3 regions of the Stenotrophomonas sp. YJH_SMC_120 genome follow, and region 3 is predicted to be linked to each of the others. Evidence: predicted binding sites of a transcription regulator. Region 3 holds the regulator's gene; each other region holds the start of a gene.

Region 1 (7,460 bases), on a different contig from region 3:
GTCCCCTCAGCCTCGCCGGCCTGGCCACCGTGCTGGTGGTGGGCCTGTCATTCGCGGTGCAGCGCAACGGTGCCGGGCTGAGCCTGCTGCTGCTTGCCGTGTTCCTGCTGCTGTTCGTGGTGCACGGCTGGGCGTCGGTGCCATCCCGCGTGCGCGCTGTCGCGGCGGTGTTGCAGGCGTTGCTGGCGGTCGTGCTGGTTGCGCTGCAGCCGCGTACCGGCACCGCACCGGTACTGCTGGTGGTGCTGGTGGCGCAGCTGGCCGAGCATTGGCCACCGCGCTTCGTGCTGGCTGTTGCACTGCTGGCCAACCTCGCCATGTATCTCGTGCTGCGCTACAGCGGCTTCAGCCAGCCGCTGCTGGTGGTGCTGCTCTATGGCGGCTTCCAGGCCTTTGCCGCACTGACCGCACACTATGCCCGCAGCACGGCGCTGGCCCGCGATGACCTGGCCCGCGTCAACGCCGACCTGCTGGCCACCCGCGCGCTGCTGGCCGACAGCGCACGCGATGCCGAGCGCCTGCGCCTGGCGCGCGAACTGCACGATGTGGCCGGGCACAAGCTCACCGCGATGCGCTTGAACCTGCGTGCCCTTGCGGCCGACCCTGTGCTGGCCAGGCGCGAAGGATTGGTGCTGGCCGAGCAGCTGTCCGGCGAGTTGCTGGCCGACATCCGCCAGGTGGTGCAATCGATGCGCGATGATCGCGGCCTCGATCTGGCCACCGCATTGCACGCGCTGGCCGCGCCGTTCCCGCGCCCGAAGCTGCAGCTGCAGATCGGCGAGTGCGTGCGCGTGGTTGACCCGCTGATGGCCGAGACCGTGCTGCGCCTGGTACAGGAAGCGCTGACCAATGCCGCCCGGCATGGCAACGCAGACACCGTATGGCTGACGATCAACGAGGAGGATTCCCGGTTGCGTATCGACATCCGTGACGACGGCCAGCGCGCCGAGCGTATCCGCGAGGGCAACGGCATCGCCGGCATGCGTGAGCGCCTGGCCGCAGTGCGTGGCCAGTTGGAACTGGCCCGCACCGCACAGGGCGGCATGCACCTGACCGCCTGGGTGCCGGCATGAACGGCAGCGCGATCCGTGTTGCCCTGGCCGACGACCAGGCGCTGGTCCGCGCCGGGCTGCGTGCGTTGTTGCAGGGGTTGGGCGTGGACGTGGCGCTGGAGGCCGAGGAGGGCCAGGCGTTGCTGGACGCGCTGTCCACCCAGCGCGTGGATGTTGTGCTCAGTGACATCCGCATGCCCGGGATGGACGGCATCGAAGCAGTGCGCCAGCTGCGCGCGCGCGGCGATGCCACGCCGTGGCTGCTGCTGACGACCTTTGATGAAAGTGACCTGCTGCTGCGCGCCAGCGAGGCCGGCGCACAGGGCTTCCTGCTCAAGGACGCCGCACCCGCAGACCTGCGCGAGGCGATCGAGCGCGTCGCCGCAGGTGAAACCCTGCTGCTGCCGGTCAGCACCGAGCCGGTACGCGCCCGCTACCGCTTCCACGATGAAGCACCGCCCACCGATACCTTCGGGGAACGCGAGGTGGCGATCCTGCGCTTGCTGGCCGGTGGCTACAGCAACAAGGAGATCGCGCGCAGCCTGTTCCTGGCCGAGGGCACGGTGAAGAACTACGTGTCCGCCATACTCGACAAGCTGGGCACCCGCGATCGCACCCGTGCGGTGCTGAAGGCGATTACCCTGCGCATCATCTGAGTGGACCGAGCAAGGAGTGCCAGTGAACCCGATCCTGCATGTGGAAATCCCGGCCAGTGACCTGGACCGTGCCATCACGTTCTACCAGCGGTGGCTGCAGGTCGCGGTGGACGAACCTGTGGTGCTGCACGACTGCCGGATGGCCTACCTGCCGTTCTCCGATGAGGCCGCCGGTGCCAGCATTGCGCTGGTGCTCGGCGCGGACTACCGGCCTTCCGAACAGGGGGCGCGCGTCTACATCGGCGTCGATGACCTGGATGCGAGCCTGGAGCGAGCACTGCAAGCGGGCGCCGAGCTGTGCTTCGGACCCGCCGATGCGGGCGACTGGCGCGTGGCCGAGATCCGCGACAGCGAAGGCAACCGCATTGCGCTGCAGGCGCGCGCAGCTCTGTAGAGCCGAGACCACGCTCGGCTGCTGTTGGCCCAGCCGCTCCAGCTCAGCCGAGCATGGGCTCGGCCCTACAAGGTCGCGGCGCGCGAGCGCTGCAGCCAGTCATTGATGGCCGGGTCCAGTCGCGGGTCGTCCGGTAGCTGCATGCCGAAGCGCTGTTGCAGCACGGCACGCACATCACCCACATCATGCAGCGGGCGCTTGTCCGGTGCCTGCCCGGGACGATACTCGGTGTAGTTGCCGCTGCCGATGGTGCGGCGCCAGTCCGGCCCGGTCAGCGACGCGCGCAGCTGCCCGGGGAAACTGGAATCGGGATGGGTGCATACGTACCAGTTGCCCACCACGTTGTCGATCGGTGCCGGCGCCTGCAGGTCGAACCGATACATCGCCCGCCAACCATCGTTGGACTCGGCCGACAGCACGAAATCACCGTCGTCGGGCAGGCGCTGCAGCAGATAGCGTTCGTGCGGCGTGGCCTGCGGCTGCGGATCATGCAGGCGCAGCGGCACGGTCGGGGTCAGGCTGCCGAAACCGGCATCCACCAGCCAGTCGCCGCTGTCTACGTTCACGCGCAGCAGCAGGTGGGTACGCGCGGTCAGTTCGCCGTCCTGGGCGGCCAGCAGTACCCGCGCGCTCAATGGCTGCGCATCGAAGCCCAATGCCTGCAGCAGCGCCAGCAACCCGCCATTGAGTTCGAAGCAGTAACCACCGCGGCGCTCGTCGAGCAGCTTGCGCTGCACGCTGTCCAGGTCGATCGGCACCGCATCGCGCAGCAGGCAGCTGAGGGTCTCGAAGGGCAGCAGTGCGTTGTGGCGCTGCTGCAGCAGGGTCAGGCCGGCCAGAGTCCGCGGTGGCGGCGCATCCAGCTGCAGGCGCTGCAGGTAGCGGGGGACATCGAGCGTCGTCATGGAGACACCGGGCGGGGGAGGGATGTCCACTGTGCTCCCCCAACCGGGGTTGAGGTCAAGCGCGGCGGCCGTGTCATGCCTCCGTCGCCTGCACCCGGTACAAAGGCCGCGTCCACCAGCGATGGGGGGACGCAGACGAAGAAAGCGCTAAAGTTGTCCTGAGTCAGGCCGATACAGGTGCGTCTTTCCGCCTGGAGTCTGTCATGTCGGCCGTTGTCCCCCACCTCCGGTCCCTGCGCACGCGCCTTGCTGCGTTGCACTCGGCGTCCCCCGGGCTGCTGCGCTGGCTGCAGCCACATCGGCTCAGCGTGGCCAACAAGCTCAAGGCCACACTGTGGATCTGCGGCCTGGGCCTGGTGGCGATCGCTGCTGTCTACGCTTGGACTGGCCATGCCAACGCACTGGCTGCGCGCAGCCAGGCCAGCTACCAGCGCGGCAGCGATCTGGCTGCCAGCCTGTCCACGCGGGTGGCCGAAGCGCGTCGCCTGCAGACCCAGTATGCACGCAGTTTCGATGATGCCGACCGCGCGCAGCTGTTGGCCACGCAGAAGGCGTTGCAGACCGATCTGCAGGCGCTGCGCGCGATGCCGATGGATGCTGGCCGGCGCAAGGCCCTGCAGGCGCTGACCGAAGCCGCCGACGCGTTCTCGCAGGGTGTGGCCGCCCTGTTCGAACGGGTCGACGAGATGGGCCGTGGTGATGCCGGCCTCGCCGCGCAGCTGCAGCAGGCCGCCGACACCCTGCAGGCGCAGGTGGATGTGCAGCAGCGGCCCGCGCTGGCGCTGTACCTGCAGAAGATGCGAAGGCAGGAGGCACTGCTACTGCTCGACGGTGATTCCACCCACGCCGACCGCGCCAGCGAGGAGAAGCTGCCGTTCGACCTCGCGCTGGCGGGCCTGCCTGCGGATGTGCAGGACACCCTGCGTACCGGGATGGAGGCATATCAGGCCGCATTGCTGGGGTATACCGCTGCCCGCGTCGGCCTGGATGTGGAAGCGCAGTCGCTGCTGGATACCGCCGCGGGCGTAGCGCCGGCGCTGGCCGCATTCCAGCAGGCACAGGTGGAGGCGCTGGCCAGGGCGCAGGCACGCCAGCAGGCCGGCGCGCGCACCATGAGCGTGCTGTTCGCACTGACCCTGCTGCTGGTGGCCGGCGTGCTGATCACCAGCCTGGTGCTGGTGCTGCGTGCGGTGCGGCAGCCGATCCAGGACACCCTGCGTTTCGCCAGCGACATCGCCGACGACCGCCTCGACACCACCCTGCGCGTCTACAACGCCAACGATGAAATCGGCCAGCTGGCCCAGCGCCTGGTCGACATGCAGCAGCGCCTGCGCGCGCGCATCGAGACCGAGCGTGCGGTGGCCCGCGGCAACACCCGCGTGCGCCAGGCATTGGACAGCGCACAGGCCGGCTTGATGGTGATCGATGCCGAAGGCCTGGTGGCGTACGCCAATCCGGCGCTGCTGGAGCAGCTTGCACTCCGGCTTGAAGATCTGGTGGGGAGCGATGCGGTACGCCTGCATCCGGCACTGGCCAGCCTGGCTGGCGTGCGCCAGCGCGAGGAGCGCGAGATCGGTCATGGCGGCGTCCGCTACCAGTTGATCGCCAATGCCATCACCGACGAAGGGCATTTCCTCGGCGTGGCAGTGGAGTGGCGCAGCCGCGCGCTGGAAACGCTGCTGGAAACCGAAGTGGCAGCACTGGTCGATGCCGCCGCACATGGCGACCTGCACGGCCGCATCGCGCTGGAGGGAAAACAGGGCTTCGTGCGCACGTTGTCGACCAGCATCAACCGCCTGCTGGCGACCTTCGAGACCAACCTCGGCGATCTGCAGGCGCTTCTGGCGGCGCTGGCCCGTGGTGACCTCAGCGTGCGCATGGAAGGTGAGCTGCAGGGCGTGTTCGCACGCATGCGCGACGATGCCAACGCCACGGTCGCGCAACTGGGCCGCATCGTCACCCGCATCCAGCAGGCGACGTCCAGCCTCGACACCGGCGTTGGTGAGATCGTTGCCGGGCACCATGATCTGTCGCAGCGTACCGAACAGCAGGCGGCCAACCTGGAAGAGACGGCAGCGTCGATGCACGAGTTGACCGACACCGTTGGCCGCAATGCCGATGCCGCGGGCCGCGCCGATGCCCTGGTGCAGGGGGCGGCCGCGGTGGCCCAGCGCGGTGGCGAGGCCGTCGGCCAGGTGGTCGCGACCATGCATGGCATCAGCGAGGCCTCGCGGCGGATCGGCGACATCACCCAGCTGATCGATGGCATCGCTTTCCAGACCAACATCCTCGCGCTGAATGCCGCGGTGGAAGCCGCGCGTGCAGGTGAGCAGGGCCGCAGCTTCGCCGTGGTGGCTGCGGAAGTGCGCCTGCTGGCCCAGCGCAGTGCCGAAGCGGCCAAGCAGATCAAAGGACTGATCGAGGATTCGGTGGCGCGTGTTGGCCAGGGCAACCAGCAGGCCGAGCAGGCGGGCATCACGATGGGCGAGATCGTTGGCAGCGTGCAGCAGCTGGCCGAGCTGCTGGCCGGTATCCGCAGTGCGTCGCAGGACCAGCATGCCGGCATCGCGCAGGTGAAGCAGACCATCGTGCAGATGGAAGCCAGCACCCAGCGCAACGCCAGCCTGGTGGAAGAGGCTGGTGCCTCCACCGCGCAGATGCAGGCGCAGGTACACGCGCTGACCGAAGCGGTGGGCGCGTTCCAGTTGCAGTCGATGCCACAGGCGCGCGCTGCGGCCTGATCGTGCTCCGGTAGTGCCGGCCGCTGGCCGGCACGCCCCTGATCATGCCGGCCGGCGGCCGGTACTGCCCTTGTGGCTCAATACACGTCGCGACGGTAGCGCCCGGTCTCCAGCAGCGTTTCCACTTCTTCATCACCCAGCGCTTCGCGCAGCACCTGGTCCACGCCTCCGGCCATGCCCAGCAGCGAACCGCAGACGTGGATGACCGCACCACGCTGCATCCAGTCGCGCAGGGCATCGGCTGCTGCACGCAGGCGATCCTGCACATAGCCGCCCTCACCATCGCGCGAGAACGCCAGGTCCACCCGCGCGAGATGGCCATCGGCCTGCCACGCTTCGATCTCATCGGCGAACAGGAAGTCGTGCGCGCGCTGGCGTTCGCCGAACAGCAGCCAGTGCCCGTGTTCACCTGCATGCGCGGCTTCGCGCAGCAGGCTGCGCAGGCCCGCGATGCCGGTGCCATTGCCGATCAGCACCATCGGCGCACCGCCAACGCGATGGAAACCGGGGTTGCGGTGCACGCGGGCCACGATGCTGGCACCGACCGGCGCATGCAGCGACAGCCAGCCCGAACCCAGGCCGGTGCGTCCGGTTTCGTCATGGACCAGCCGCACCACTAGTTCGACCGCACCGTCATCCGTACAGGATGCGATGGAGTACTCGCGCCCCGGCAGCAGTGGCAGCCCTGCCAGCCAGAGGCACGCATCCTGCACCGCCAGCGCAGCATCGGCATCGGACAGCTCGCGCTCGCTGGCCAGCGCCAACAGCGTGCGCGGCTGGCCGTCAATCAGCAGCGGCTGCTGGGGATCCAGCCCATGTGCCTTCAGCACCGCAGCGGCGTGCCGCGCGTTGTGGCGGGGCGCGATGTGCAGGATGTCGCCCGCCTGCCACTGCACATCGGCCGGTGGCGCAAGACGGATGCGCCAGATGGCGCCGCCCACGCTGCCTGGATTGAGGCGGTCACGGCCGAGCAGGCGCCACTCGTGCATCTGCGTCGCGGCCGGCAACACGCTGTCATCGGTGGCGATGCCGGTCAGCGCGCCGAGATGCTGCTGCCACTGGCGCAGCGCCGGTATCGCGGCGGCATCGACATCGATGCGCTCGAACAGCGCACGTGCGCCGTTGCCCAGCAGCCAGCCATCGAATTGGCGGCCAAAGCCGCAGTAATGCGGGTACTGGCGGTCACCCAGGGCGAGCAGGCCGAACTGCAGGCCCGACAGATCGGGCGCTTGTGCCAGCAGCCGTCGCGCAGCGCCCCGTGCCGCATCCGGCGGTTCGCCATCGCCGAAGGTGCTCAGCACGAACAATGCCTGCGCAGTGCGCGCGAGCTGCGGGGCATCGACCCGGGCCAATGGCAGTACCTGCACGCCATGGCCAGCGGCCTGCAGCTGCGCGGCGGCACGCCAGGCCAGCTGCTCGCCCAGCCCGCTCTGGCTGGCATGCACGACCAGCCAAGGTGCGCGGCCATCATCGGTGGCAACCGGCAGCGACCGGCGCAGCCCGCGCGCGGCACGCTGGCTGCGGCGGCGGTCCAGGTACAGCATCCAGCCGGTGATGAAGAACAGGCTCATGGCCAGACTGCTGAGCATCACCACGACACGCCCGGGCATGCCGAAGTAGCTGCCCGAGTGCAATGCGAACACGCTGGTGGCCAGCTGCGCGCCGGCGCCCTGGCGCGCGTAGGGGCGCGAATCGAGGATTGCCCCGCTGGC
Region 2 (7,460 bases), on a different contig from region 3:
CCTATGCGAGCCTGTTCTTCCTGTCGCTGTTCTTCCAGCAGGCACAGGGGCACAGCGCGGCGCTGGCAGGCTCGCAGCTGGCTCCCCAGTTCCTGTTGATGGGTGTTGTCTCGCTGTTGTTCGGGCGCCTGGTTGCCCGCCTCGGGCTGCATGCCGCGCTGGTGCTGGGCTACGTCCTGGCCGGTGTGGCGATGTGCGCAATGGCCACGTTCGAACCGGCTACTTCGCGCGCTCATGCCACTGCCGTGCTGATGCTGCTTGGCATTGGAATGGGGCTGGCGGTGCCAGCGACCGGCATGGCGATCATGGCCAGCGCACCGGCCGAACGCGCAGGTATCGCGTCAGCCACGATGAACGCGCTGCGCCAGGCAGGCATGAGCCTGGGCATCGCGCTGATGGGCAGCCTGATGGGCCAGCGTGCCGTACAGCAGTTCACCGCCTGCGCACAGGCCGCAGGGCAGCAGCGGCTTGTTGCGCAGGCGCGTGAACTGATCCTGCACCCGGGCTCGATGCACGCCACGCCGCAGGTGCTGACCTGGTACCGCAATGCGATGGCCAGCGGGTTCGGTTGGGCGATGGCGGTGGCGGGTGCGCTGGCCCTGCTTGCGGCGCTTGGGCTGCATCGGCAGCGTGCATCGGCTTGACGCGCAGCATTCAGCCCTGCTGGCGTTGCGGGTCCTCTGCCGTGCGTTCGATCGCCTGAGGCTGTTGTTGCTGCTGGCGCGCGTTGGCGTGGCGTGCGTGTCCACCTTCGCGTCCGATCGTGGCCATGTGCTGGCGGTCGCGGCTGATCGCTTCGCCGCCCTTGCGGCCTGCGACACGTGCTTCGGCCGGACTGAATTCGTGCGCATTGCCGGAGGCATGTGCCGCGCGCCCGCCCTTGGCGGCGATCGCGCGCTGTTTGTCCTGGTCCATCGAGGCGAAGCCCCGGTTGGAGCTGCGCGGCTTCTGCTCAGTCATGTGAAATCTCCTGCAGTGTGGACGCCGCCTTCGTGGGCGACGGCGTCCATGCTTGGCCACCGCACGCTAAGTCCAGGTCGCCATCTTCGCCCCGGTTTTCACGCGCCCTGCGCACCGTGATGATCACGCAGCCGGACCGGCGGCCGCATTCGTCGCGTATTCACTGCCGGCCCTCGGATGTGCGCGCAACGCCGGCGGCCGCAGTGGCGGTGCCGCACATATGTTCGATGATCCTGTGCTGCTGCCCGATGGCTATCAGATAAACGTTCCGCACCGGCAACCGATCAAACTGCGCACCGGTGGCAACGGCGAACGGACCGGTGTCGCGCCCCACGCGGCAGGCGGCGACGATCCGCTCTCCATCGCACGTCAACTGCTGGCTCCGCCGAAGTCGTCAAGATGAACGCACAGTTGCGCGGTCGTCCTATCGCAGATGTTCCGTTGCATGCCTAGAATCGAAGCATCCCGGTAGTTCCCGGGCGCTTCGAGTGAATGGACTCAATGAAGATTCTGTTGACCGGCAGTTCCGGGCGGATCGGGCGCGCGATCTTCGGCGCGCTGGCGGCTGCCCATGAAGTGGTGGGTCTGGACCGCAGTCCGTTTGCCACCACGCGCATCATTGCCGATGTCACCGATCATCAAGCCGTCGTGCGCGCGGTGCAGGGCGTCGACGCGGTCATCCATACCGCGGCCCTGCATGCGCCACACGTCGGCCTGGTACCGGACGCGGTGTTCCAGCAGATCAACGTGGACGCGACTGCGCACCTGCTGCAGGCGGCGCGCGAGGCAGGCGCACGGCGGTTCGTGTTGACCAGTACCACCGCGCTGTACGGCCACGCGGTGGTGGCAGGGGGATGCCGCTGGATCGATGAGGATACCGAGCCGCTGCCGCGAACGATCTACCACCGCAGCAAGCTGCAGGCCGAGGCCCTGGCTGAAGCTGCCGCCGCACCGGACTTCGGGGTGCGCGTGCTGCGGATGGGGCGCTGCTTCCCGGAACCGCCGGAACGGATGGCGATGTTCCGGTTGCATCGTGGGATCGACGCCCGTGACGTGGCCAGTGCCCATGCCGCGCTGCTGCTGGATGAGGGGCCGGCCTTCGCCCGCTACATCGCCTGCGCCGCGACCCCGTTCCGGCGCGAGGATTGCCTGGAACTGGCCACCCAGCCGCGCAATGTACTGGCCCGGCGCGTACCGCAGCTGCTGGCCGAGTTCGAGCGCCGCGGCTGGCCGTTGCCGCTGAGCGTCGACCGCGTCTACGACAGCGCCCGCATCCGCAGGGAGCTGGGGTGGCAGCCGCGTTTCGGGCCGGACGCCGTGCTGCAGCAGTACGCCGCAGGCAGCATCGAGGTGTTGCCACGCGCGGAGTGGATCAAGGATCGGGTGGCCGAATAGGGGAAGCGGGGACGGATCCCTGAGTGGATTCAGGAATGTGTAGGCCGGTCGCCTCAACCTCGTTGGCAGGCGGCCGCTAACCCGGTGCGCTTCCTGCGCCGGGCGGGTCCCGGCGGCCGGTGGCCTGCGCGACGGATCGCGCGCCTGCGCGGTGCCCTCCCGGCGCCGGTCGTCCTGAACTGCCTTGCGGACCCCTCCATGCCTTCTTCCCGTTCCGCCGCTGCCCGCCGCCCGGGCAGCATCGCCCACAAGCTGATGCTGGGCACCGCCGTCATCGCGCTGCTGTGCTTCGGCCTGACGGCGTTCCTGATCTATCGCCAGGCCAGTGCCAGCCTGATCGATGCCTCGCGCCAGACCATGACCAGCGAGGCCAACGCCGAAGCGCGCCAGGTCGCCGCCGACCTGGGCACGGCGTTTGCCAGCAACGATGCCATGGTCGAAGCCGTGCTCGCCCAGCGTGCGCGGGGCGACGTGCCCGATCGCGCCAGCCTGGCTGCCGTGCTGGGCGAGCAGCTGCGCACCCACCCGGAGTGGCTGGGCAAGAGCACCATGTGGGAGGCCGATGCCTTCGATGGCAGGGATGCCGAGTTCGCCAACACCGCGATGCACGATGCCAGCGGCCGCTACATGAGCTACTGGGCCTGGCATGACGGCAAGCCGCAGCAGTCGACCATGACCGACTACACCGAAGCCGCCGACGGCTCGGCCGACTGGTATGTGGTACCCAGCCGCGACAAGCTGCCCAAGGTCAGCGAGCCCTATGCCTACGACATCGCCGGCCAGCAGGTGCTGATGAGCACGTTGAGCTCGCCGATCGTCGAAAACGGTACCTTCCTCGGCGTGTTCACCGTCGACTTCTCGCTGGCGGCGCTGCAGAAGCACATGGCGACGCTGACGCCGATGGGCGCAGGCCGCGTCGAGCTGCTTTCGCCCAACGGCGTGGTGCTGGCCTCGGCGAATGCCGCCGAGATCGGCAAGCCGCGCACCGACGCATTGACCCGCAGCATGCTGGCCGACATCGCCGCCGACCGCCGGTTCGAAGCCTTCACGCCCGATGCAGCCGGCAACGTGCGCGTCTACGTGCCGCTACGCGTGGGCAATGCCCCGCAGCGCTTCGCGCTGGGCGTGGTGATGCCGCACGCGGTGATCGTGGCCGAGGCGCGCCAGCTGCTGTGGTTGACGCTGCTGGTGGGCGTGGTGGCCGCGCTGACGCTGAGTGCCGGTGTCTATGTGCTGCTGCGCCGCCTGGCGATCCGCCCGTTGGCCGAAGCGGTGCGGGTGGCGGGTGACGTAGCCGCCGGCAAGCTCGACAGCACCTTGCCTGCGCGCAGCAACGATGAAGTGGGCCGCCTGCTGGACGCGATGCAGGGCATGCGCGGGCAGCTGCAGGCGGTGATGGCGGCGCAGGCGGAAATGGCGCGCCGCCACGATGCTGGCGAGCTGAGCTACCGCATGGACGCCACTGCCTTCCCCGGCGAGTACGGCCGCATGGTGGCCGACAGCAACCAGCTGGTGGCTTCCAGCAATGCGGTCACCCAGCGCCTGGTCGAGGTGATGCAGCGTTACGCGGTGGGTGACCTCAGCGTGGACATGGAAGCGCTGCCGGGCGAGAAGGCGGTGTTCACCGCAGCGATGGCCACCACCAAGAGCAACCTGGCCGCGATCAACGAGCAGATCCAGCAGCTGGCCGCCGCCGCGGCGGCCGGCGACTTCGCTGTACGCGGTGATGCCCAGCGCTTCGACCACGATTTCCGCCGCATGGTGGAGACCCTCAACATCATGATGCAGGTCAGCGATCACAACCTGGCTGAGCTTTCGACGCTGCTTCGCGCGATTGCCGCCGGCGACCTCAGCGCACGCATGCGCGGTGATTTCCATGGCGTGTTCGCGGTGATGCGCGACGATGCCAACAGCACCGTGCAGCAGTTGACCCAGATCGTCGGCCAGATCCAGCAGTCGGCCGCCAGCATCCGCCTGGCGGCGGGTGAGATCGCTGCGGGCAACAGCGATCTCTCGCGTCGTACCGAGCAGCAGGCCGCCAACCTGGAAGAAACCACCGCCTCGATGGAGGAGCTGACCTCCACCGTGCGCCAGAACGCCGACCACGCGCTGCAGGCCAATACCCTGGCAGGATCCGCCGCTGACGTTGCCAGCGAGGGCGGGGAAGTGGTCAACCAGGTGGTGCAGACCATGGAGCAGATCGAGGCCTCCTCGCAGCGCATCGCCGAGATTATTTCGGTGATCGACGGCATCGCCTTCCAGACCAACATCCTGGCGTTGAATGCGGCGGTGGAAGCGGCGCGGGCCGGTGAGCAGGGCCGCGGCTTCGCGGTGGTCGCCAGCGAAGTGCGCGCGCTGGCGCAACGCTCGGCGGGCGCAGCGAAGGAGATCAAGGAGCTGATCGACGCATCCGTGGCGCAGGTCGGTGCCGGTGCGCAGCTGGTGCACGGTGCGGGCCGTACCATGCAGGCCATCGTCGGCCAGGTGGGGCGCGTCAACGAGATCATGGCCGAGATCTCGGCTGCGTCGCGTGAACAGTCCGCCGGCATCGAGCAGGTCAACCAGACCGTGGTGCAGATGGATGAGACCACCCAGCAGAATGCCGCGCTGGTGGAGGAAGCCAGCGCCGCGGCGCGGGCTATGGAGGAGCAGGCCGAGCAGCTGGCCGTGGCGGTCTCGCGCTTCCGCCTGCAGGCCGAACCGGAGGCCATGGCCCGCCGCGCGGCCTGATCCCGGAAACGAAGACGCCCGGCGGGGGCCGGGCGTCGGTTGCATCCTTGCCGCGCATCCTGCGCAGGTCTGATGGCTCAGAACATTCCTTCAAACGGGTTCCAGCTGGTACGTCCTTCCACCTTCTCCAGGTAGTAGCTGTAGTTGGTGCTGGAGGCGACCAGCAGGTTCATGGCGATGAACAGCATGCGCCCGACGACGTCCGGAAGGAACATGGTGATGATGGCCAGCGCGATGTTGATGCCGATCACCACCAGTGCCTTGCGCCACATGCCAAGAATCAGCAGGTAGATGGCACCGAAGAACAACGCGAAGAAGTTCAGGTTGATCTTCAGGCGGTCACCAAAGGACAGCGCCTTCCAGGCCTGCTTGAAGCCGGGGTTCTTGGGGGCGCCGTGCTGGCGGAAGAAGTTGAAGCGGAACTGCCACTTCGGGCTGAACTGGGACAGGTCAGTGGTATTCATTGGGGGAGACATCCCTGTGAGAAAACGTTTTCATGATAGGACAAGTCCTATTCAGGATCCAAGCGTCACCGTCAAAAATGTGACGCCTGCCTTGTTCCGGCTGCTGTGGCAGGGGCGCGCACCGTCACCCGCCCGCCTTGTTTTTAGGATAGGGTGCGCAGTTCCGCTGCCGCACCAGCTGAATCCGTGCGGCGGCGGGATGTCCATGGAGGTTGCATGACCACACCTGCTACACCGGAAAACGCACCGGGACCGGTGCTCCTGCCGACACCTGAAGTGGTGCAGGCACAACAGCTGCTCGCACGCCAGCAACTGGCGGTGGCGATGGACCGTGCACGCACGGCGGCTACGCAGAGCGCGGCGCCCGCCGCCGCATTGGAAAGCGAGTAATCCGCAACACCGCCGATCGCGCTGGCCCGTCGCCAGCGCGATCGCGGCGGACGCTCTTGGTCAGAACCGCGCGGTCATGCTGAGGAAGTAGCTGCGCCCGGCCACGAAGTAATCGGTGGAGCCTTCCGCATACAGCTTCTTGTCGGCCAGGTTGCTGACGCCGCCACGCAGGGTCAGTACCTCATTGACGTTCCAGGCGGCGGTCAGGTCATACAGCGTGTAGGCCTTGAGGAAGGTCGTCGCCGTGCCGGCCTGCCTGCCGGTGTACTGCGCCGACAGGCTGCTGGAAAACACCGCGTCGGGCGTCCAGTCCAGCGACGAATAGCCCGAGAATTCGGGGGTATCGATCAGGTTGCGGCCGGTGGTCAGGTTCCTGGCTTCCTTCATCCATGTCGCCGAGGTGCGCCAGCGCCAGTGCTCGCCGAAGCGGACATTGAAGCTGCCTTCCATGCCGCTGGTGCGTGCGCGCTGCACGTTGCTCATCCGCGTCCACCAGATGCCGTTGAACCTGCCCAGCGGTGCGTACTCGATCTTGTTCCTGAAGTCGGTGTGGAAGTAGGTCAGGCCGGCATCGACCAGATCGTTGTCGAAGCTGATGCCGATTTCGCGGTTGGTGCTGGTTTCCGGGTCCAGGTCCGGGTTGCCGGCCATGTAGCAGCCGCCGCGGGTATAGCCCAGCGGAATCAGCGAGGTGCAGCCACGGCCACCGGACTGGGTGGCGGCGCTGGCGGAGTTCTCGGTCAGGCTGGGGGCGCGGAAGCCCTTGGAAACGCCACCGCGGATGGTCCATTGCTCGGCCGGATGCCAGACCAGGTAGGCGCGCGGGCTGACGTGGCCACCGAACGTCTCATGGTGGTCCAGGCGCGCGCCCAGGGTCAGTGCCAGGGTGCGGTGCAGCTTCAGTTCGTCTTCGACGAACAGGGCCCAGGTATCCACTTCCAGATCGGAGCCGCTGACGGCATTGCCGGCATAGTCGATCGGCGCGCGGCCGATGGTGTCGGTGTTGGTCAGCTCCTGGCGCTTCCACTGGCCGCCCACGGCGAACTGATGTTCAACGCCCAGGGTGAACGGCGTGGTCAGGCTGCCCTCGATGATCGTATCGGTGGCTTCGGAACGGCCGGTAGCACCGATGTCGTTCCTGTACTCGGTCCAGTACGCACTGATCTTCGAATTGCCGAAGCTCCACTTGCCATCGTGGTTGAGCGCCAGCGAGCTGCGCTTGAGTTCGCTGGCACCCCAGGCGCCTTCATCCTGCTTTTCCAGCGAAGCGTCGATGAAGGCCTGCTGCACGCCATGGCCGGCTTCGAGCGACAGTTCCTGCGCGTCGCTCAGTTTCCACTGCAGCAGCGCATCGACATTGCGGTCCTTCTCGCCTGCATACGCGTTGCCGTAGACACCGCCATTGGAGCGATCCGAATCGCGGCGCATGCTGTTGGCACCGATGCGCAGGCCGAAGCGCTCGCCGAGCGGGCCGGAGAACGTCGCACCGATCTGCTGGGTGTCGCCGCGCTTGCCATCGCC
Region 3 (7,460 bases):
CAACAGCGTCCGTCTCATAGATCACTTCAGCGGGCAGATCGTCCCAGGTGGGCTCGCGCTCGGCCGTTGTGGCCGCCTCGAAGGCGGCTTCGAGCGCGGCGTTGTCCACGGCAGGCCCCGCGGCGACGCTGTCGGTTTCGTAGATCACCTCGGCCGGCAGGTCATCCCAGGTCGGCTCGCGTTCCGGTTCCGATGTGCTGTCCGGAACCGGGGCGGCGCTGTCCGGCGTTGGCAGCACGACGGCCGCCGGGGCGATCGCTTCGCCCAGCAGTTCGTCCAGGTAGTCGTCCAGTACGCCGGTGCTGTTCATGCGGCCTGCTCCAGGGCACGGGCATCCTCACCGAGGATCCAGTTCAGTGCGCGGCGATAGGCGGCCAGGCCGCGGCCCGGGTAGTCCTCACCAACGCTGGGCAGGGTCAGGCCTGCGGCGTTGCTGATGCGGGTGTCGATCGGAATGGCGTCTTCCCACACGCGGATGCCGTGGCGATCCTGCATCGTGCGCAGCGACTCGTTGCCGGCGCGGGTGCGGCGATCGAACAGGGTCGGCAGGATCGAGATCGGCAGCGGGCGGCGGCGCGAGCGCTCGACCATCTCGCCGGTGCGGACCATGCCGTCCAGGCCATGCAGGGCCAGCGGCTCGGCCTGGGTGGGAATGATCAGGCGGTCGGCAGCGGCCAGCGCGTTGATCATCAACAGGCCAAGGGTGGGGGCACAGTCCAGCAGGATGTAGTCGTGCTGGCCCTGGTGACGCGCCAGTGCGTTCTGCAGGGCCAGGCCGAGTCCGGGCTGGTTGGCGCTGCGGCGCTCCAGCGTGGCCAGCGCCGACTGCGCGCAGACGTAGTCCAGGCCGTGGATGCTGCTGGCATGGCACAGGCTGGAAAGATCGGCCGGCGGGGCGCCGAACAGTTCCAGCACGCCCGCCGGCGGCGGATCCACCGGCACGCCAAAGGCGCGGCTGAGCGAGGCATGCGGATCGAGGTCGATCAGCAGCACGCGATGGCCAAGCGCGGCCAGGCCGCGGCCGAGGGCGAGGGTGGTGGTGGTCTTGCCGACTCCGCCCTTCTGGTTGGCGACTGCCCAGATGCGCATCGGTTTACTCCTTCATTGCCGGGGGAACGGCGGCGCCGACGCGGCTGCCAGCCGGCACCGGCGGCAACTTCACCGGTGCGATGGGGGAGGTGGGGGCGGTAGCCGGAGTTGCGGCGGCTTGTTCGGTGGTGCTGTCGTCGACGGCGCCGGTGGCCGCATTGAGGCGCTGGCCAAGCGGATCCACCGAATGCGAGGTGTCGGCCAGGATGATGACCATCACCCGGCGGTTGCGGTTGCGCCCCTGCGCGCTGTCGTTCTCTTCGCGCGGACGGAACTGGCCATAGCCAACCATCGCCAGCCGTGATGGCTGCACGCCCTGGTCGGCGAACAGGTGCACCACGCTGGCGGCGCGACCGGCCGACAGTTCCCAGTTCGAAGGGAAGGTGGCGGTGGCGATCGGCACGTTGTCGGTATGGCCTTCCACGCGCACGCTGTTGGGCACGTCGCGCAGCACCTCGGCCAGGCTGGCCAGCGTCTGCCGTGCATGCACGTCCAGCGCGGCCGAGCCGGTGGGGAACAGGATGTCGCTGTTGATCTCCACTTCGATCCACAACTCGGTGCGGCGCACGCTGATCATGCCGCGGTCGATCAGCGGCGCCAGTGCGGCGGTGAGGCGGTCGGCGATGCTGTTGAGCTGGCGCTCGGCACGGGCGATCTGTTCTTGGTTGTGCACGGAGACCGGCATGCGCATCTGCGAGGCCATCGACGGCAGCAGGGTCGGGTCGTGCGACGGCGCGGGCGCGGAGGGGCCGATCTTGGTGCCGGACTTGATCACCGAGGGGCTGTCCCAGCCGCCACCCTGCACCTGCTTGTTACCCACCTGCACCGGATTGATGGTGCGCGGCGCGCCGCCGAAGGCATCGGTGAGCGCGTCGGCCATGATCCGGTACTTGCCCTCGTTGACCGAGGAGATCGCGTACATGACCACGAAGAAGGCGAGCAGCAACGTCATCAGGTCGGCATAGGGGATCGCCCATGCTTCATGGTTGGCGTGCTCTTCGTGGTGCTTGCGGCGGGCCATGTCAGTGCAGGAAGCCGGAGAGGTTGGTTTCGATGTTGCGCGGGTTCTCGCCCTGAGCGATCGAAATCAGGCCTTCAATGACCATTTCGCGGTCGCGGGTGTTGTGCGAGATCACACTCTTGAGCTTGGCGGCGATCGGCAGGAACAGCAGATTGGCCGAGGCGATGCCGTAGATGGTGGCGGTGAACGCGGCGGCGATGCCGTGGCCGAGTTTGCTCGGGTCGGCCAGGTTCTTCATCACCGCGATCAGGCCGAGCACGGCACCGATGATGCCGAGTGTCGGTGCGTAGATGCCCATCGCTTCGAAGACCTTGGCACCGGCCTGGTCCTGGTGCTCCTGGCTGCCCAGTTCGATCTCCAGCATGTGCCGCATCGATTCAGGTTCAACGCCGTCCACCAGCAGCTGCAGGCCCTTGCGCAGGAACGGGTCCTGCTGCGCTTCCACCTGCGATTCCAGGCCCAGCAGGCCCTGGCGACGGGCGATGTTGCTCCACTCGACGATCTGCTGGATCAGTTCGCGGCGATCGCTGTGCGGCGGGCGCACGACCCAGCGCACGATCTTGAACGCATGCTTGAACACCGCCGGCGAGGTGTGAAGCAGGATCGCGGCAACGGTGCCGACGATGACGATCACGAACGCCGCAGGCGACCACAGCGACGCCAGGCCGGCGCCCTTGAGGATGCTGCCACCGACCAGCGAGGCCAGGGCGAGAAAGAGTCCAATGAGGCTGAGTCTATCCATGGTTCCGGTATCGGCTTGTATGAATGGGACTTGAGACACCGGGAGAATGCGTACAGACGGTAGTCACAGTTTCGGGTCGCCGGGCCATGCCCGGCGGAATTCAGCGGATGCCGTCCACGTCCAGGATCAGTGCCATGCGACCATCGCCGATCAACGTTGCACCGGCATAACCGCGCAGGCCGCGCAGGGCTTTCGGCAGTGGCTTGATGACCACCTCCTCGCGCCCGCGCACCTGGTCCACGACCAGGCCGAAGCGCGCTTCACCGGCCTGCAGCACCACGATGGTCAGCAGGGTCGACGCGGCGGGCGTCACATCCAGCCACTGGCGCAGGTCGACCAGCGGCAGGGTGTGCGAACGGCGGTCGAGCACGGCGCGGCCATCGAACCAGCCCAACGACGTGCGCGGCGCGTGCAGCACTTCCATCACACGCGCCAGCGGTAGCGCGTAGACGTCCTCGCCGGCCTGCACCAGCAGGGTCGGCAGGATCGCCAGGGTGAGCGGCACGCGGATCAGGAAGCGGCTGCCACGCCCCAGTTCCGACTGGATCTGGATCTGGCCGCTCAGTTCGCGGATGCGCGACTGCACCACGTCCATGCCGACGCCGCGGCCGGAAATATCAGTGACCTGCTGCTTGGTCGAGAAGCCGGGCAGGAACACCAGGTGCAGGCACTCCTCGCTGCTCAGGCGGGCAGCGGCTTCCGGGTCGATCAGGCCCTTCTCGCGCGCCTTCGCGCGCAGCTTCTCGGGGTCGATGCCGGCGCCATCGTCCTGCACCTCGATGCTGACGTAGTCACCTTCCTGCTGGGCCGACAGGCGCACATGGCCCATCCGCGGCTTGCCTTGTGCTTCGCGCAGGTCGGGCATTTCCACGCCGTGGTCGATGGCGTTGCGGACCAGGTGCACCAGCGGGTCGGCCAGCGCTTCGACCAGGTTGCGGTCGAGCTCGGTCTCGGCGCCGACCAGCTCCAGGTCCACTTCCTTCTTCAGCGAGCGGGCGACGTCGCGGGCGACCTTGGGGAAGCGCGAGAACACCTTGCCCACCGGCTGCATGCGGGTACGCATCACCGCCGACTGCAGGCGGGCAGTGGCGATGTCCAGCGTCGATACGGCGCGGTCCAGCTCCTCGTCGCGCAGGCGTGCACGCAGGGTCTTCAGGCGGTTGCGGGAAAGCACCAGTTCGCCGATCAGGTTGACGATCGCATCCAGGCGCTTGGTGTCCACGCGCACGGTGTGCTCGGCCTCGGCCATCGGCTTGGCTGCCGGCTTGGCTGCAGGTGCCGGGGCGGGTGCCGGGCGCGGTGCTGCGGCGGGGGCCGCCGCGACGGCGGCAGCAGGCTTGGCGCCTGGCGCAGCGCCACCGTGCAGCTGGTCCAGCAGGGCTTCGAACTCGTCTTCGCTGATCAAGCCATCGTCGGCTTTCTTCGCCGGCGCGACCGCGGTCGGCGCGTTGCCGCCATGCAGCTGGTCGAGCAGGGCCTCGAATTCGTCGTCGGTGATCAGGTCGCTGCCGGCTGCCGCAGGCGCGGCCGCAGCGACCGGCGCGGCAGTGCCACCGTTCATGTCGAACTGCGCGATCAGGTCCGGCGGCGCATAACCCGGCTCGGTGCCGGAGGACACGGCGTCCAGCATCGACTGCAGGTAGTCCAGCGATTGCTGGGCGGCGTCGAAGTGGTGGGCCTGCAGCACCGCCTGCCCGGCACGCGCGATGCCCAGGGCCTCTTCAGCGGCGTGGCACAGCTCGACCATCGCGGTGACGCCAAGGAAGCCGGCACCGCCCTTGAGCGTGTGGTATCCACGGAACACCGCGTTGAGCTGCTCGGTGTCCTGCGGTGCCTGCTCCAGCGACACCAGCTGTTCGCCCAGGCGATCCAGGATTTCCTGTGCCTCGATGATGAAATCGGCAGTGATGTCGTCGGATACCGCGCTCATGCTTACAGCCCCAGATCCGACAACAGGTCGTCGGCGTCGTTCTGCGAGACCGCGTGGCGGTCCAGTCCCTTCAGTGCCGGCCCGGCCAGTTCCGGGTCGGTGCGATGCTGTTCCGGCGGCAGGCCGAGTGCGCCGAAGCCCTCGTGCACGCGGCGGACGATGCCGACCACGCGACGGATGATCTGCCCGGTCAGGTCCTGGTAGCTCTGGGTCAGGGCGATCTCGGTCAGGTTGTGGCGGATGCGCTCGAGCTGCGCGTCCTGGCCCGGCTGCAGGCCTTCAGCACGCAGCTGTTCGGTCAAGCTGCGGCATTCCTCGGCCAGGTCCAGGGTGCGGTGCGTGGCCTGTTCGGTCATGGCCACCACGTGGTCCAGGCGTGCGCAGGCGTCGTCCAGCTCACCGGCCTCGCTGGGCACGGTCGGCAGCTCACCCAGTGCCTGCCCCAGCTCGCGGGCCAGCCGCGAGAGGCCGCTCATCATCGGCTGCGTACGCAGCGCGACCAGTCCGTCGATGCGCTGCCGCCAGGCGGCCTCGTCACCGGACTCGAGTGCGTCCAGGGCTTCCTGCAGGCGCAGGGCGAGGGCGCTCTTGTCGACCGTGGTATCCATCAGGCGCTGGCCGCCAGGCGTTCGAAGATCTTGCCGAGCTTCTCTTCCAGCGTCTGCGCAGTGAATGGCTTGATGATGTAGCCGTTCACGCCGTTCTGGGCGGCTTCGATGATCTGTTCGCGCTTGGCTTCGGCGGTGACCATCAGCACTGGCAGGGTCTTCAGCTTGGCATCGGCACGGATCGCCTTCAGCAGCTCGATGCCGGTCATCACCGGCATGTTCCAGTCGGTGACCACGAAATCGAACGGCTGGCTCTGCAGCAGCGACAGCGCGGCATGCCCGTCCTCGGCTTCGGCGGTATTGGTGAAGCCCAGATCGCCCAGCAGGTTCTTGACGATCCGACGCATGGTCGAGAAGTCATCGACGATCAGGATGCGCATGTTCTTGTTCAAAGCAGAGTTCCTTTGTTGTTCATTCCGGGCGGCCGGGGGCAGCCGCCTCGGGCATGTTCATTCTTCCAGGCCGGCGTCCGCCGCCTCGAAAATCTTGAGCCGGCCACGCAGGCGCAGCACCGCCTGGCCGTGGATCTGGCAGACCCGCGACTCGCTCACGCCGAGCACCGCGCCGATCTCCTTCAGGTTCAGTTCCTGCTCGTAGTAGAGCGAGAGCACCAGCTGTTCGCGCTCGGGCAGGTGGCCGATGGCCTTGCCCAGCTCGCGGCCGAACTCACCACGCTCCAGTACCTGCTGCGGGGTCGGGCCGCCCTGGGCGACGGTGTCCAGCTCGCCCTGGTCCTCGATGCGCGACTCCAGGCTCAGCACCTGGCCACGTGCGGCGTCCTCCATCAACCGCAGGTATTCGGGCAGCGGCATCTCCATCGCGGCGGCCACCTCGGTGGCGCTGGCGGCGCGGCCGCTGCTCTGTTCCAGGCGGCGGATGGTGGCGGCGGCATCGCGGGCACGGCGGTGCACCGAGCGCGGCACCCAGTCGCCACGGCGGATCTCGTCGATCATCGAACCGCGGATGCGGATCGAGGCATAGGTCTCGAACGAGGCGCCCTGGTCGGCGTCGTAGCTGCGCGACGCTTCGATCAGGCCCATCATGCCGGCCTGGATCAGGTCGTCCACTTCAACGCTGGCCGGCAACCGCGCGGCCAGGTGGTGGGCGATGCGCCGCACCAGGTCCGAATGCTGGGCGATGACCTCGTTGGCCGCCGAGCGCTGGACTTCCCTGTACTGGGCTGCGCCTTTCATGCGGCCACCCCGCGCTGCTTGAGGATGCGCTCGAGGAAGAACTCGACGCCGCCACGCGGTTCGGTCGGCGCCTGCCAGCGTGCGGTGCGACGCGCGATCTCGGTGATCGCCAGCGCGGCCGGGCTGGACGGGTAGGCCTTCACCACCGGCTGCTGGCGCTGCACCGACAGGCGCAGCCAGTCGTCCTGCGGCACGCAGCCCAGGTAGTTCAGCGAGACATCGGCGAGGAACTTCTCGCAGACGCGGGTCAGCTTTTCGTACAGCACGCGGCCCTCGTTGGGGTCGCGCACCATGTTGGCCACTACCTGGATGCGGTCCACGCCGCGTTCGCGCGACAGCACCTTGATCAGCGCGTAGGCGTCGGTGATCGAGGCCGGCTCGTCACAGACCACCACCACGGTGTCCTGCGCGGCCTGGCAGAAGGTCAGCACGCCGTCGGTGATGCCGGCGGCGGTGTCCACCACCATGATGTCCAGTTCGCGTTCCAGGTCGGAGAACACGTTGACCAGGCCGACGTGCTCGGCCGGGGCCAGCTCGGCCATGTGCCGGCGGCCGGACGCGGCCGGCACCACCAGCACGCCGTTCGGGCCTTCGACGATGACGTCGTCCAGCGAGCAGCGGCCGGCGACCAGGTCGGCCAGCGTGAAGGTCGGGTTCAGCCCCAGGATCACGTCGATGTTGGCCAGGCCCAGGTCGGCGTCCAGCAGCAGCGTGCGCTTGCCCATGCCGGCCAGTGCCACCGCCAGGTTGGCGGACACATTCGTCTTGCCCACGCCGCCCTTGCCGCCAGTGACGGCAATGGTGCGCACAGGGCCGAGCGGCTCGCTGCGGGTGGCCGACAGCGGGAAGGTCTTGGTCAGCTTGGCGTACTCACGCG

The links. The regulator FliA, encoded in region 3, starts transcription of late flagellar genes. The targets are predictions, from matches to a motif close to TAAAGTTTNNCNNNCNNNGGCCGATAA.
Region 1: the regulator FliA is predicted to act here: its motif matches at 3,156-3,182, upstream of AC5P60_RS14795 (methyl-accepting chemotaxis protein).
Region 2: the regulator FliA is predicted to act here: its motif matches at 2,409-2,435, upstream of AC5P60_RS14410 (methyl-accepting chemotaxis protein).

Annotation. Positions count from the first base shown of each region.
Region 1 is NZ_JCAFRY010000012.1:113,700-121,159, reverse strand. It holds gene AC5P60_RS14815 (sensor histidine kinase) at 1-1,073, shown strand, start outside; gene AC5P60_RS14810 (response regulator transcription factor) at 1,070-1,708, shown strand; gene AC5P60_RS14805 (VOC family protein) at 1,731-2,102, shown strand; gene AC5P60_RS14800 (arylamine N-acetyltransferase family protein) at 2,168-3,007, opposite strand; gene AC5P60_RS14795 (methyl-accepting chemotaxis protein) at 3,211-5,748, shown strand; gene AC5P60_RS14790 (PepSY domain-containing protein) at 5,826-7,460, opposite strand, start outside.
Region 2 is NZ_JCAFRY010000012.1:28,079-35,538, reverse strand. It holds gene AC5P60_RS14430 (MFS transporter) at 1-644, shown strand, start outside; gene AC5P60_RS14425 (KGG domain-containing protein) at 655-960, opposite strand; gene AC5P60_RS14420 (peptidase S41) at 1,181-1,363, shown strand; gene AC5P60_RS14415 (NAD-dependent epimerase/dehydratase family protein) at 1,462-2,355, shown strand; gene AC5P60_RS14410 (methyl-accepting chemotaxis protein) at 2,554-5,085, shown strand; gene AC5P60_RS14405 (DUF2628 domain-containing protein) at 5,163-5,549, opposite strand; gene AC5P60_RS14400 (hypothetical protein) at 5,766-5,939, shown strand; gene AC5P60_RS14395 (TonB-dependent receptor domain-containing protein) at 6,000-7,460, opposite strand, start outside.
Region 3 is NZ_JCAFRY010000028.1:27,847-35,306, reverse strand. It holds gene AC5P60_RS20315 (chemotaxis protein CheW) at 1-310, opposite strand, end outside; gene AC5P60_RS20310 (ParA family protein) at 307-1,089, opposite strand; gene motD (flagellar motor protein MotD) at 1,094-2,110, opposite strand; gene AC5P60_RS20300 (flagellar motor protein) at 2,112-2,852, opposite strand; gene AC5P60_RS20295 (chemotaxis protein CheA) at 2,953-4,782, opposite strand; gene AC5P60_RS20290 (protein phosphatase CheZ) at 4,785-5,390, opposite strand; gene cheY (chemotaxis response regulator CheY) at 5,390-5,782, opposite strand; gene AC5P60_RS20280 (RNA polymerase sigma factor FliA) at 5,840-6,583, opposite strand; gene AC5P60_RS20275 (MinD/ParA family ATP-binding protein) at 6,580-7,460, opposite strand, start outside; gene flhF (flagellar biosynthesis GTPase FlhF) at 7,454-7,460, opposite strand, start outside.